3 linked regions of the Lentimonas sp. CC4 genome follow. The protein of the gene in region 2 interacts with the protein of the main gene of each other region in a pairwise test. Links are inferred from orthologs where the notes say so. Each region holds a gene or a part of one and is shown on either strand. Other genes may lie near its edges.

The links.
Region 1: the proteins of secA (region 2) and GZZ87_RS14850 interact in binary tests that used the Escherichia coli proteins (3 or more experiments, as listed by UniProt). The link is inferred for Lentimonas sp. CC4 from one-to-one orthologs.
Region 3: the proteins of secA (region 2) and GZZ87_RS05690 interact in binary tests that used the Escherichia coli proteins (3 or more experiments, as listed by UniProt). The link is inferred for Lentimonas sp. CC4 from one-to-one orthologs.

What each region holds. Positions count from the first base shown.
Region 1 is NZ_CACVBO010000001.1:3,458,014-3,462,239, reverse strand. The notes cover bases 945-3,904. They hold GZZ87_RS14850 (alkaline phosphatase), read left to right. Parts: upstream 945-1,699; coding sequence 1,700-3,109; downstream 3,110-3,904. Other genes in these bases: gatC (Asp-tRNA(Asn)/Glu-tRNA(Gln) amidotransferase subunit GatC), read left to right, coding at 3,883-3,904; GZZ87_RS14845 (response regulator), read right to left, coding at 3,260-3,658; msrB (peptide-methionine (R)-S-oxide reductase MsrB), read left to right, coding at 945-1,489. In the rest of the region: dnaX (DNA polymerase III subunit gamma/tau), read left to right, coding at 1-432; GZZ87_RS14860 (hypothetical protein), read left to right, coding at 546-791; more of msrB, read left to right, coding at 863-944; more of gatC, read left to right, coding at 3,905-4,176.
Region 2 is NZ_CACVBO010000001.1:996,265-1,001,075, forward strand. The notes cover bases 336-3,880. They hold secA (preprotein translocase subunit SecA), read right to left. Parts: upstream 3,563-3,880; coding sequence 536-3,562; downstream 336-535. Other genes in these bases: GZZ87_RS04380 (DUF2157 domain-containing protein), read left to right, coding at 3,803-3,880. In the rest of the region: GZZ87_RS04370 (hypothetical protein), read left to right, coding at 1-36; more of GZZ87_RS04380, read left to right, coding at 3,881-4,811. UniProt on the Escherichia coli protein: Required for protein export, interacts with the SecYEG preprotein conducting channel.
Region 3 is NZ_CACVBO010000001.1:1,290,777-1,294,894, forward strand. The notes cover bases 1,267-4,118. They hold GZZ87_RS05690 (carbohydrate porin), read right to left. Parts: upstream 3,530-4,118; coding sequence 2,003-3,529; downstream 1,267-2,002. Other genes in these bases: GZZ87_RS05695 (hypothetical protein), read right to left, coding at 3,688-4,118. Also shown: GZZ87_RS05685 (S1C family serine protease), read left to right, coding at 1-813.

The sequences.
Region 1 (4,226 bases), 2.5 Mb from region 2 along the record:
GAAAGTGACGTGCTCGATGTGTATGGCTTGGTTTCTGGCGCACGTATCGCTGAGCTGGGAAAGGCGCTGGGCACACTCGATTACCCGGCGATTATTGCAGCAGTGGATCAATTTGCGGATGAGGGCCGCGATCTGTTTCGTATTTTGCAGGATCTCGAGGCGTATGCACGCGAAGCGTTGTTGGATGCGATTCAAAATGGTGGTTCGACTGCGAAGCTCGGTGTGCCGCTGACGACTGAGTCGATCATGCGTATGCTTGATGCCTTGCATCGTGGTGAGGCGTCTGTGCAACGTGGTCTCTCTGAAAAAGTAAATTTCGAAGTGGTGCTGTTGAAAGCAGCTGAAGAGTCGCGCTCACGTGCGATTGATAGCTTGATCAAGCAATTGGCAGGCGCAGGTGCGACACTACCAGACGAAAAAAAAAAGCCTTAGTCCCAGCGACACCGGAGGCGATTGATGTTCAGACGACTGAAGTCGTTGAGGCTCCGTCAACGCCGGCCTTAGATGCTCCGGATAATGTCATCGATGCATTGCTGGATGTTGAATTGCCTGAGGTTGATGCAGAGCGTGCGAGGCAGGATGCTGAAGCGGATCGACTGGCACAAGAAGCTGCGGGTGTGTTTTCTACAGGCAAAGAAAAGCCCGTGGTAGTTCACTCCGGAGAACCGCTCATGAGTCCGGCCCAAGCCGCTCAACGACTGGGGCCGAAGGTGTTGGCTGTATTGGAGGAGAAATTCAATGGCAGTCTGACGGATATTCGCTATCCAGATGAGAATGATTTGTTGTTTTAGGGAATAATCCACGTTCAGTGGTTTGCACTCTATTGGAATAAGTTTTATGTGAGTGACATCTCATATTCACTATGAACCTTGCCTCACGTTTCTCTCGATCCATCTATGCTGTGCTCGCTCTTGTAGTGGGCAGTCTTCTCATTACATTTGCCATGGCTGATAATACGTCTTCTCCCGAATCTTCTGATGTGAACTTAAGTGAATGTGCCAGTGCCTGCGGCCTGCCTTCGCATGTAGATCTTAGCGGGGATCGTTACCCAGTATTGCGCACCGATGCCGAGTGGCGAGAGCGCCTTACGGATATCCAGTATCATGTCGCGCGTAAGCAGGGCACTGAACCCCCATTTAATAATCCCTATCACGATAATAAGAAAACCGGCCTGTATCGTTGTGTCGGTTGTGATACGCCGCTTTTTAGTAGCACGACCAAATTTAATTCCGGCACGGGGTGGCCTAGCTTTTTCAAGCCGATCGATGAACGCACGCTCGGTGAGACGAAAGATGTGAGCTTTGGTATGACCCGTGTTGAAGTGCATTGTGATGTATGTGGCTCACATCAAGGGCACGTGTTTCCCGATGGTCCCGAGCCGACTGGTTTGCGGTATTGCATCAATTCAGCATCTCTCAGTTTCGAAGAGGCAGAGTCGCCAGAGGCAATCAAAGAGTTGGTTGAAGCGTGGTATAAAGAAGAGGGCTGAGACTTGAGAGCTGAGACTGAAGAGCTGAGAGCTGAGGCTTGAGAGCTGAGGCTTGAGAGCTGAGACTTGAGAGCTGAGACTTGAGAGCTGAGACTTGAGAGCTGAGACTTGAGAGCTGAGACTGAAGAGCTGAGACTGAAGAGGTAAATGGCGCGCATTTTTAGATTTCGGGCTTCCGTCGTCATGCATCTGCCATTAATGATTTGAGCCATGTCGAAATCATTCCCGTTGTCGAATCGTCGTCAGTTTATTAAAGGCCTCGGCCTCAGCGGTGTCGCTGCGACACTCGGAGCTAGCTCCTCTGTTGCTGGACGTGTTCGTCTCCGAACTCCGAAGACGGCAACGGCGAAGAACCTAATCTTTCTAGTCGTCGATGGGATGTGCACTGGCACGTATGGCTTCGCACATCATTGGAGTTTGCGCAATCGCAAGGCACCGCTCAATTGGATGCAAGTGTATGAGCAAGCCGGTTTGACGCGTGCCTTGCAAGACACTGCTTCGGCGAGTTCGCCGGTTACCGATTCCGCCGCCGCCGCCAGTGCGTGGGGCTGTGGGCAACGCGTGATGAATGGCGCACTTAATACCGATGCGAATGGCAACTCTTTGACGCCACTCTTCACCTATGCGAAGGCCGCAGGCAAAGCCACTGGCTTGGTCACTACTTGCCGCATCACACATGCGACACCTGCTGGATTTGCGACCAACGTCAAAAAGCGAGGCATGGAAAGTGAGATCGCACAGCAATACAACGAGCGTGAGATTGATGTGTTACTTGGTGGTGGATCGCGTTTCTTTGAAGGCAAGAAAGCGCTGACGACGGTGCCTGATTTCCAGAAGAAGGGCTACCAGTTTGTGCAAACCAAGTCCGAGTTGGCAGCGCAGGCAGGCACTCCACGCTTGCTCGGATTGTTTTCGAAATCTCACATTCCTTATGCGATTGATCGCCAGAATGATGCTGCGCTAGCTGAGGTGCCGAGCTTGCCGCAGATGTTTCGCGCTGCGCTGAAAAGCCTGAGCCAGTCGAAGGATGGCTTTGTGCTGCAAGTCGAAGGCGGCCGCGTGGACCACGCGGGGCATGGTAATGACCCTGCCGCCATTTTACATGAACTGTTGGAGTTTGATGACTGCATCCCCATTGCCTTGGAGTATTTGAATAATGATCCCGACACCTTGCTAATTATTACGACAGATCACGGCACTGGTGGTTGTCAGCTCAATGGCGCTGGTAAAGCGTATGCTGATAGTGGGCCCGCGCTGGAACGTATCAATGATATGACCGCGAGCTTCGAGGCATTGGAGCAACAGTTTAAGGCAACAGGACGTTTTGATCCTCAAGTATTTACCGAGGCCACTGGGATCATTCCGACTGAGGCGCAGGCGAATGCGATTCAAGCGACAATGGATGACCCAGAGACGACTTATCTGTCTAGCGCTATGACAGGCATCGTGGAGGATGACTTGTTCCAGAAAACCGCGGTCGGTTGGACGTCGAGTAACCACACATCCGAGTGTGTGGACCTATTTGCATTCGGACCGGGATCGGATCGGATTAAGCCCTTTATCAATAACAACGAATTGTTCGGTGTGATGACGCAGGCGTTGGATTTGAAGACTCCGTAATTGCCTAGCGGTTCGCAAATAGTAGATCCATGTGGTGCTGACTCATGCGCTTTAGCTTTACGACGCTGGGGGCGACGTGTGGATCGAAAGGGCTAGAGTGGATGATCCGAGTTTGGTGTAGTCTGAGGTGCTTCTCGGAGTCTGAGGAGCCTATGACTTTTGAGCATGCAGTTCACTCATGGCTCGATAGAGCGAGTCACTGTTGATTGGCTTACTGATATAGTATTCGATGCCGAAATTGGCACATGCTGATTTGACGATCGGATTGATGTCGGCAGTCACTGCGATAATTGGAGTGTGCTGGTTGGGGTTTTCGGACGCTCGGATCGCTTTGGAGGCTTCGAGACCGCACATCACCGGCATGGCTAAGTCCATTAGGATGACGTCAAACTTAGTCTCTTGGCAGGTATTGACCGCTTCAGCCCCGTCTCTTGCGCTGGAACACTCACACCCGAAGGATTTTACCAAGAGTTGAGCCAGCAATAGGTTGTCATCCCGATCTTCGCAGATGAGAACATGAAATGGGGCGAGGCTTTCACGTGAGTGCATTGTGATAGATCGGTCTATTTTGCTCCAGGCTTGGCGAGTGAGGGACGCCGTTGATCAGAGCCTCATAGTAAGAATATGATTGGTAGATGTGTAAATGTTAAAGCGGCAGTGGTTTTATGGCAGCTGAAGTGGGCGAATTTCACTTTTTGGCCGTTTTAAGCCAAAAAAACTTTGCGTCTTTCACCCTTTGCGAGAGCCTTCTGCCCTTTAATATTTATAAAATCATGTCCGAAACACCACATATTGACATCGACTACGTCGCTAACCTCGCGCGACTCGATCTTTCCGACGACGAGAAGGCCAAGCTCGGCTCTCAGCTCGACGACATCCTAGGCCACTTTGATAAGCTCAACGGCGTCGATGTCGAAGGCGTCGAGCCTATGGCGCACGCGCACCGTGTCTTCAATGTTTGGCGCGAAGGCGACGAACCCGGCGAGACCTACTCACCCGAAGTGCTCACCAAAATGGCTCCCGAACAACGCGACAACCAAGTCGTGGTTCCCAAAGTCGTCGAGTAAACCCTCTTACTCATAATCTTAATCATACTCCTAATCTCAGCAGAGCCGTG
Region 2 (4,811 bases):
ATGGAAGACATGGTCTGGGATGAGCTCTTTAAGTAGACTGCACCTGCTCGGGTAGAAGCGCCTTCTAGGCGCTTGCGCAACATCGCTCAAAGCGGCGATACTGCCGCGCATGATAAATTGTGATTGGTGAAATTGAAGAATCTAGCGTAGGGGTGCTGCTTGCCGTTTCGACAGGCTCAAGGCCCAGAGCTTGTCGAAGGGCGGCACCCGCGAAGGCAGCTAAAGTTTTACAACTTCCTATGTGTGTGGCCTTTGCGCGGTCTTCGCAAGCAAAGCCCCTACAGCAAGATAGCGAAATAGCATGAAGGCGCTTTTCACAAATCATGCTGCGCGTGAGTATAGAAGCCGCTTCTACGGCACAACACAGGCTCTCTTCGAGAAGCCCGTGCCACAACACAGTTGGGCTTCGTTCCATCTCAGTGATTCACTGCCCAACGAGTCCGCTCCCGGTCTTCGACGATGAGCCCAAAAAAAGCCACCAAGGTGAAATCACCTCGGTGGCTTTTTGATAAAACAATACGAATACTTCGTGCGCTTACTTCTGCACGAGATCCCAACCGTCGTTGAGGATCATCGCCTCGGCCTTCTTGAATTTCAGCTCCTTCGTCTCGCCGTTCTTACGGATAGTGACGGTGTCATTACGACCAAGCTTTGGCAATTCACGGCGAACCGGCTGCACCTTGGGCAGCTCGACTTGCTTACGCGGCGCGGGTTGAGCGGGTTGAGCGGCCTGTGCTTGTGCAGCAGCGCCTGCGAGTGCACCAACCTGCGGTTGCCCGGTTCCTGGACCCGCGACTTGAGCGGTTTGCGACATACGAGCGAGCATGTTTTGGAACGCATCTTGATTGGTCGCAGTGCGGAACACGGCATTACAAATCTCAGTGCGGACATTATTCATCAACTCTTCGAAGAAGCCATACGCCTCGCTCTTGTATTCGCTTAGCGGATCTTTCTGACCGTAGCTGCGAAGGTTCACACTACGGCGAAGCTCTTCCATCTCGGTCAAGTGATCTTGCCAACGGCGATCCAGCGAACGAATCACAATGTAACGTTCCAGTCCAACAAGCGCTTCCTTCGACTCAAACTCTTCACGTTGCTTATATGCATCTTGGATGCGCTCCAGAATAAATGCCTGCTGCGCTTCTGAGTCCTTGTCCACGATTTCTTCGGCCTTCAATGCGACAGGGAAGTAAGCATTCAACCAAGTCAGGAAGTTCTCAACTGCCTCACCATCCTTATCCCCATCGATCCCTTCTAAGCGAATATCGAGCTCCTCTTCGATCATTTCATAAATGATGTCACGCGGTGTGTCCGACTGAATCGCTTCGTTACGGATACCGTAAATCACTTCACGCTGTGTGTTGAGCACATCGTCGAATTGTAGCAAACGCTTACGCATCGAGAAGTTCTGCTGCTCCACCTTCTTCTGCGCATTCTCAATCGACCAGTTCAAAGCCGGATGCTCCAGCTCTTCGCCTTCGCTCATTGACTTCTCAAGGATACGGGAAATCGGTCCAGCATTTGCAAACAAACGCATGAGATCATCCTCCAGCGACACGAAGCATTTCGACATACCTGGATCACCCTGACGCGCGCAACGGCCACGTAGCTGACGGTCAATACGGCGTGATTCGTGACGCTCGGTGCCAACGACGAACAAGCCGCCAAGCTCCGGCACACCTTCAGCCAGTTTAATATCGGTGCCGCGCCCCGCCATATTTGTAGCGATCGTCACGCCGCCTTTACGACCAGCGTTCGCGACAATCTCAGCCTCCTGCGCGTGAAACTTTGCATTCAACACACTGTGCCCGATGTTTGATCGCTTCAACATACGGCTCAATACTTCAGAGGCTTCAACCGATGCGGTGCCCACAAGGACGGGTTGCCCTTTCTTGTGCGCTGCTTCGACCTCTTTAATTACTGCATTAAACTTCTCACGACGTGTCTTAAAGATCACGTCGTTCATATCGATGCGGATACACGGCTTGTTAGTTGGGATAACCATCACCTTAAGCCCATAAATTTCGTGAAACTCGGAAGCTTCAGTTTCCGCGGTGCCAGTCATACCAGACAACTTCTCATACATACGGAAGTAATTCTGAATTGTGACGGTCGCGTAAGTCTTTGTCTCCTTCTCGATCGTGCAATTTTCCTTCGACTCGATCGCTTGGTGCAGACCATCCGACCAGCGGCGACCTGGCATCACACGGCCTGTGTTTTGGTCGACGATGTTTACCTTACCCTCTTGCACGACGTATTCCTTGTCGCGGTCATAGAGACTGTAAGCACGAAGCAACTGGCTGATGCAATGGATACGCTCGCTAGTTTGCTGGAAGACGGTCTCCGCGGCCAGCTTGGCCTCATGCTTCACCTCTGGTGTCGCCAACTTTTCGTTCTTATCGATTTCGATAAACATCTCTGGAAGATCCGGGAGCATAAAGGCATCTGGATCGTCCGGGCTCATGAGCATACGGCCATTCTCGGTAAGGTCGGCCTGCTGATTCTTCTCGTCGATCACGTAGAAGAGCGCTTCCTTCAGGGCGTAGCGCTCCTTCTTATTGAAATCGCTATTCATCTCGAGGTCGAACTTGTCGATCGCGCGGCGGATCGCGGGCACCTCGTTAAGACGGTGAAACTGCTTGTTCTTCGGCATGCCAAGCTTCACTTGAAAGAGCTTCGCGGTGGCTGCATACTTCGCATCTGCGTCCGCACCTTCGGTTTCGAGGGTCTCTTTTGCTTCGGCGACCAGTTGGTTACAGAACGCCTGCTGCTTCGCGACTAGTTGCTGAATGGTCGGCTTAATTTCACCAAATGGTAGTGGATTATCATCCTGCATCGGCCCGGAAATGATCAACGGCGTGCGAGCTTCATCGACGAGAATCGAGTCAACTTCGTCAATAATACAGAAATAGTGATCACGTTGCACCTGATCTTCCTTGTTGCTGGTCATACCATTGTCACGTAGGTAATCGAAGCCAAACTCCGAGGCGGTGCCATAGGTAATATTGCAGTCATACATCTCGCGACGAACCTGCGGCGGCTGACTATTCTGAATACAACCGACCGTTAACCCCAGCATGCGGAAGAGATGGCCCATCCACTCGGAGTCACGACGAGCAAGGTAGTCATTGACCGTCACCAACTGACAGTTGCGACCTGTGAGTGCATTGAGATACAATGGGCAGGTCGAAACGAGCGTCTTACCCTCACCCGTCGCCATTTCCGCAATATGCTTCTCGTGAATCGCGATGCCGCCAATAAACTGCACATCGTAGTGCACCATATTCCAAGGCAACATGTGATCACACACGTCAAACTCTTTACCAGACATACGGCGCGCCGCATTTTTCACTGTAGCAAAGGCTTCAGGCAACAAATCATCGAGCGACTCACCATCTTGGTGGCGCTTCATGAACTCTGCAGTCTTAGCGCGCAGCTGCTCTTCCGTAAGCGACTGGTATTCAACTTCAAATGCGTTAATACGTTCAATAATTGGCTGACACTTTTTAAGGAACTTCTTATAGTGACGTCCGGAGAACTTTTTGAGAATGGCTGAGATCATGAGATCTAATTATATACGGTTACTGAATGAAAATTTTGGCGACAACAGCTCACAGAGGACACCGAAACCGCGAAAAAGGTCAGAAAATGGTGAAACTCCTGCCCGCTGGCAAGTGTGTTTCCTGCACTATATACACAGGGCCACAAATGTATGAGGGTGAGCAGGCTGAGTCGATCCAGGTCAGAATTGAACGTTGCATAAATTACGTAATGCTAGACAGTCATTGCAGTTACCGCCTCTATGCGAAAAATCCCGTCAAAGTATCGACAATGGCTACTCCAAGAGCTTCCCGCGCTGGAGGACGAAGGCATTCTCTCTACAGACGCACGGCAGCGGCTCGAGAACTACTACAGCACACAGCTCGAAATCCGCACGCACTGGGCAACCATCGCCTTCGCTGTGCTCGGGGCGCTACTGATCGGCGGTGGCATTATTCTACTCTTCGCGCACAACTGGGAGGCTCTATCTCGCCCCACCCGAGCCGTGCTCTCGTTCTGCCCGCTCATCATCGGGGCAGCGCTCAGCGCGCTCGCGCTCCGACGCGGTGGCACTGGGCTACGCGAATCCGCAGGCATCTTTCATAGCTTAGCCGTCGGAGCCTGCATCGCACTGATCGGGCAAACGTATCACCTGCCGAGCAACACTCCGGGGTTTCTACTTGTCTGGGCACTGCTAGTGATGCCACTCATGTTCCTATTGCCCTCCACCGGCGCGTATTTGTTTTATATCGCGCTGATTTGCAGCTGGAGCGGCGTAGCTCAGGACGAATACGGGCACGCTGTCGGATTTTGGCTGCTACTCATTCCTGCGCTGGTGCATGTCGTCCGACTCATTCGCCAACAAGCCCACGACGGTCTGCTCTCACTCTGGGGCTTGATACTCATGCTGCCGATTGCACTAGGAATCGTCCTCGAACGCACCATTCCAGGCATGTGGATCGTAGCTTACGCGTTCTTCCTCAGCCTGTCAGGGCTGCTTGGCCTGCGACTTTTCCCGAGCGAATCTGGCTGGCGCAATCCATTGCTCACCGTCGGACTCGCGGGCATTACCGTGCTGACCTACATCTTCACCTGGCATGACGTCTGGCATGACATCGGTTGGCACTATACGCGCCATTACAGGGGCCACCAAGAGTGGGGCATCTGGTGCGACTCGGCCCTAGTCCTAGGGCTAGCAATCGCATGGGGACTCACCGCAGTCAAAGCCCTCCGCCGCGACTCGTTGCCCATCATAATTCTGTGCTCCTTCC
Region 3 (4,118 bases), 300 kb from region 2 along the record:
CGCTTGGGGGCGATTGCCATTGCGATTGCGTGTCCGCTTGACTTTGAGCCTTCACCCTCGATGGGGCTAGTTACGGGGATGGATAAGAAGCTGGGCAATAAAGTGTTTCCGACTGCGTATATGCGCACCTCGATTTCAGTCGATGCGGGGCAGGGCGGTTGCCCGATCTTAGATATTAATGGGCAATTTCTCGGGATGTCGGTGGCATCGATTACGGAGCTGGATGCGTCCTATTGTTTACCAGTCGCTGCGTTGGCACGTGTGCGCGACGATCTTTTGTTTTCCGGGCATATCATTCATAGCTGGATGGGCTTTGAAGTGGGTGAATTGTTGGGCACGGATTCTGAGAATGCGGTGTATTTATCCTCTGTGGTGGAAGGCGCGCCCGCTGATGAAGCTGGTTTATTGAAAGGCGACCACTTGGTTTCGATTGCTGGACATCCGATTCATAATGTCTCCGATGTGCCGGGGGCTGTCTTCTTTATCAGAGCGAATCAATTTACTTCAATTGCGGTGATGCGTGGCGACGAGTTGATGGAGTTTTCCTTGAAGACGATTCCGCGTCCTGAGCAGATGCCAATTGTCGAAGCCTTAGAGGTGGAATTGGAAGAGTCGGTTGGGGGCGCACCAGCCGTTGGAGAGGTCGTGGCGCCTGCCGGTGAGCTGGAGACTGCTGCCACTGTAGAAGCGCCCAAGAGGGACTTGAGCGCTTTTTTTGATTGGACAGCCGGAGGCGAGCCAAAGGGCCAGAAGTTTAGCCGTGGTCCCAACTGGATGGATGAGCAGTCGCTGCGCAAGGGCTCGGACGATTAGTCTTCTGTGTTTGTGGGATCACTCACCCTATCAGGCCTAGCTTCGTTTGAGGTCATCAATAGGCATGTCGGAATGTCACGGACTTATACTGCCGTGCATTCACCTAGAGTCAGGAGTTAGAAGTTAGTCTTTGGTAATGAAGTGCTTGCGGCCGAGTTTGACGCCGCCAATTTGGCGAATCGGAGATTCTTCATAAAACACTGATATTCAGCTTCTGACTACTGTCTTCTAACTACTCTTTTAAGGATTAAGAAGTGTGATTGTTCCCATAGCACATTAGGGAGGGATGGCCTCCACGCTGAACTTTACTCATATTTTTGTATGTTCAAGTTGTCACGATGAACGCGGTTCTTTGGGCTCCTGCCCTGCGAAGCATCTCCTATATCTTTGTTCCTCACTTTTAACGTCAGTAGGATCGATGAGTGATGTGTTTTAACTCTCCTCCTGATTTAGGAGGAGTGGTGGGCTTGCCCGACCGAGGTGGTTTTCAGCACATTACCTGACAGATTCATGTATACTCACGCGCATCATGATTTGTGAAAAGTGCTATCTTGCTGTAGGGGCTTTGCTTGCGAAGCCCGCGCAAAGGCGACACGCATAGGAAGTTGTAAAACTTTAGCTGCCTTCGCGGGTGCCGCCCTTCGACAAGCTCTGGGCCTTGAGCCTGTCGAAACGGCAAGCAGCACCCCTACGCCAGATGCTTCGATTTCACAAATCACAATACTTGATGCGCGTGAGTATAATACCCTTTCTTAAAAGGTCTGGGCTGGTAGCGCAGGTCCGTCTCGAAGGCGCTACTGTCGAATGTCCCAGGTAGAGGCGGACGTCCAAGCCGCCGCACGCCTGAGTATGCAATGGCGCGCGGGGCGCACGGCGCTACCTCTAATTTAATGGCTCACGCCTTTCGAGAAACGGTATCAAAGCACTGCAAAGAACCCTTCCGTCTCGTCCGCCGAACCTCAGTCCACAACTAGCACGCGGGTCTAGCACGCGGGTCTAGCACGCGGGTCTAGCACGCTGTGGTCGGCGCAGGCGCAGTCCCTCAGTAAGCACTTCGGCCATTAAATCCAATCTGAAGAAAGCAAATGGTTTTCGCCACCTGTGCTGGAGGCTAAGTCCGCCTCTAAAGTTTTTCGTCAATGGGCGGTTAAGCCCATTGACGAAGGGTTCATACGTAGGGGGGTAAAGCTTACCACCATGATTCGACCTGCACGCCGTAGCTGATGCCGGAGGTATCTTTGTCGTAGGTAGTGCCGCCGATCTCACCTTTGTATGCGTTGGACCATGTGGCATAGGTGAAAAAGAGGCGGATCGCAGGACGCGAGAAGAAGCCGAAGTCCGGTGTGATTTGCGGCGCGATGGTGAACTTCATTAAGCCGCCGTCTTCGCCTCCTTGAAGTTCGGAGTAATCGTAGCCTGCTTCAAATGCGAGACTGTAGAGTTCGGTGAAGTCGTAAACTGGACGAACGCCGACAGAATACCAAGTGATGTCGGAGTCATTATCTAAGCCGAGGTCATCTTTTTGATAGATCGCGACTGCCTGCATGCTGAGCTTCTCGCTGAATGAATAATCGATCACGTCCATAATGCGTAGGCGTGATTGGTCATCGGCATCGTAGCTAGGATCGACGATTGTTTTAGTTGGATCTTTTGGATCCTCGATTGATATATTGCTAAGTCCACGGGCGAATGGGCTGAAGCTGTTAAAGTTGGTGGCGACACCAGTGCCATACTGAATGATTGCGGTATTCTTGCTGTTCTCGCCGAGTTCGTTCTCGAGCCAGAAACCGACTGCGTAGCCGTCGGCGCTATCATTAGTGCTGCCTCCATCGTCAAACTTGTAGTGCGCGTAGTTTAGCCAGAGGTTCCCCATGCCGATTCCGAGATCGATATCGTTGAGGCGCACGTCGAAGTTGTTCTTGTCCGTGTTTTCGAGGTCATCTGGGATGATCGTGTCGGTGCCAGTGAAGTCGTCGCTCGTGCCGCCGATCCATGCGATCGATCCTGTGGCGAAGCCTAGGTCGTAGTCTTCGATGCCGCCACCGTAGCCGCTCATGTCGAGCCAGTAAAAGTCGTTCATGTGCACGTCATGGCGCCGGTAGTAGCGTTGGCCGCCCCATACAGTGGCATCTGGTTGACCAGGTAGGACGTTTTTGGCGGTGACATATACTTGGCGTAGTGAAGTATTACTTTCAGTTTCAGTGCTTTTATCCTGGGTCGAATAGGCAAGCATGAGGTGTGTGCCGAAGACGGGTGAGTCGCTGTCATTGTCTTCATCGATATGAAAATAGGAGAAGCCTGTTTCGAGGTAGGTATCGCTTTCATTGCCGAGTCGATAAGCGGCGCCGGCGCCAGGTAGAATAAACTTCTCCTGTTCAGTGTGGTCTTTATCCTGGCCGTAGCCTGCGCGCATGTAACCATAGAAGCTGAACAAGTCGGGGTTGAACCCCGAGGTAAAGGCACCATTTGGTAAGCTTCGGACTTCTTGCACGTCCTGCTGGACGGTGGTGACTGTCTGGTGCACTTCGGTGACTGTCTGCTTCATTGACTTCTCGCGCTGCTCGATGGCTGCAAGTCGTGTTTCGACTTCACCGATCTTTGAGACGTAGAGCTCTTTGAGTGCTTCGAGCTCGTTCTTGAGTTGTTCGATCTCGGGGTCAGCGGCGAATGTTAGGTTCGCCAGAATGCAGAAGAGTAGGACGGATAATCGCTTCATTTTTCGAGGGTATGCTCGGATGGTTTGGGTAATCAGAATGGTTAGGAGCTTTATGGTGCCTAACTGAAACGAATGCAACCTAATGATGGGAAAAAGACAATACGGTGGTAATGTCTTTTTAAATCATGCTCCAGGATCGGGCCTGCGGCTGTGTGAGCTTATTTCGTTTCCGAGAGGTCTTTGACCTCATTCAGTAGCTTCATGTAGCCGCGGTGGCCGTTTTTGAGGACACGCCAGCCAGGTTTAACAGCGCCGTCGTTCATATGCTCCATGATATAGACTTCGCAGTGTAGTCGGTGGTTGCCATCATTGAGTGTCTCGACGCTGAGCTCTGGTTCAATGGTTGTGCTGTCAGTGTTAAAGGAGGTGCCGTAAAGGATGGTCGTCGCTTTAGAGCCATCTTTGGTGAAGCGCACCGTGTTGCCAGTATCCCTGACAACTTCAAAGCCTTCTTTTTGCGAGAAGACTTCGATCGCCGCTGCTTTGATGAGCGCAGTATCGCTACCGTTGATCTCTACGTAGGCGAAGCCATTTGGCTTGTCGTCGTTGAGACCAACTGTGGATGCGCACCCCGAGAGCAGGGCAGTGA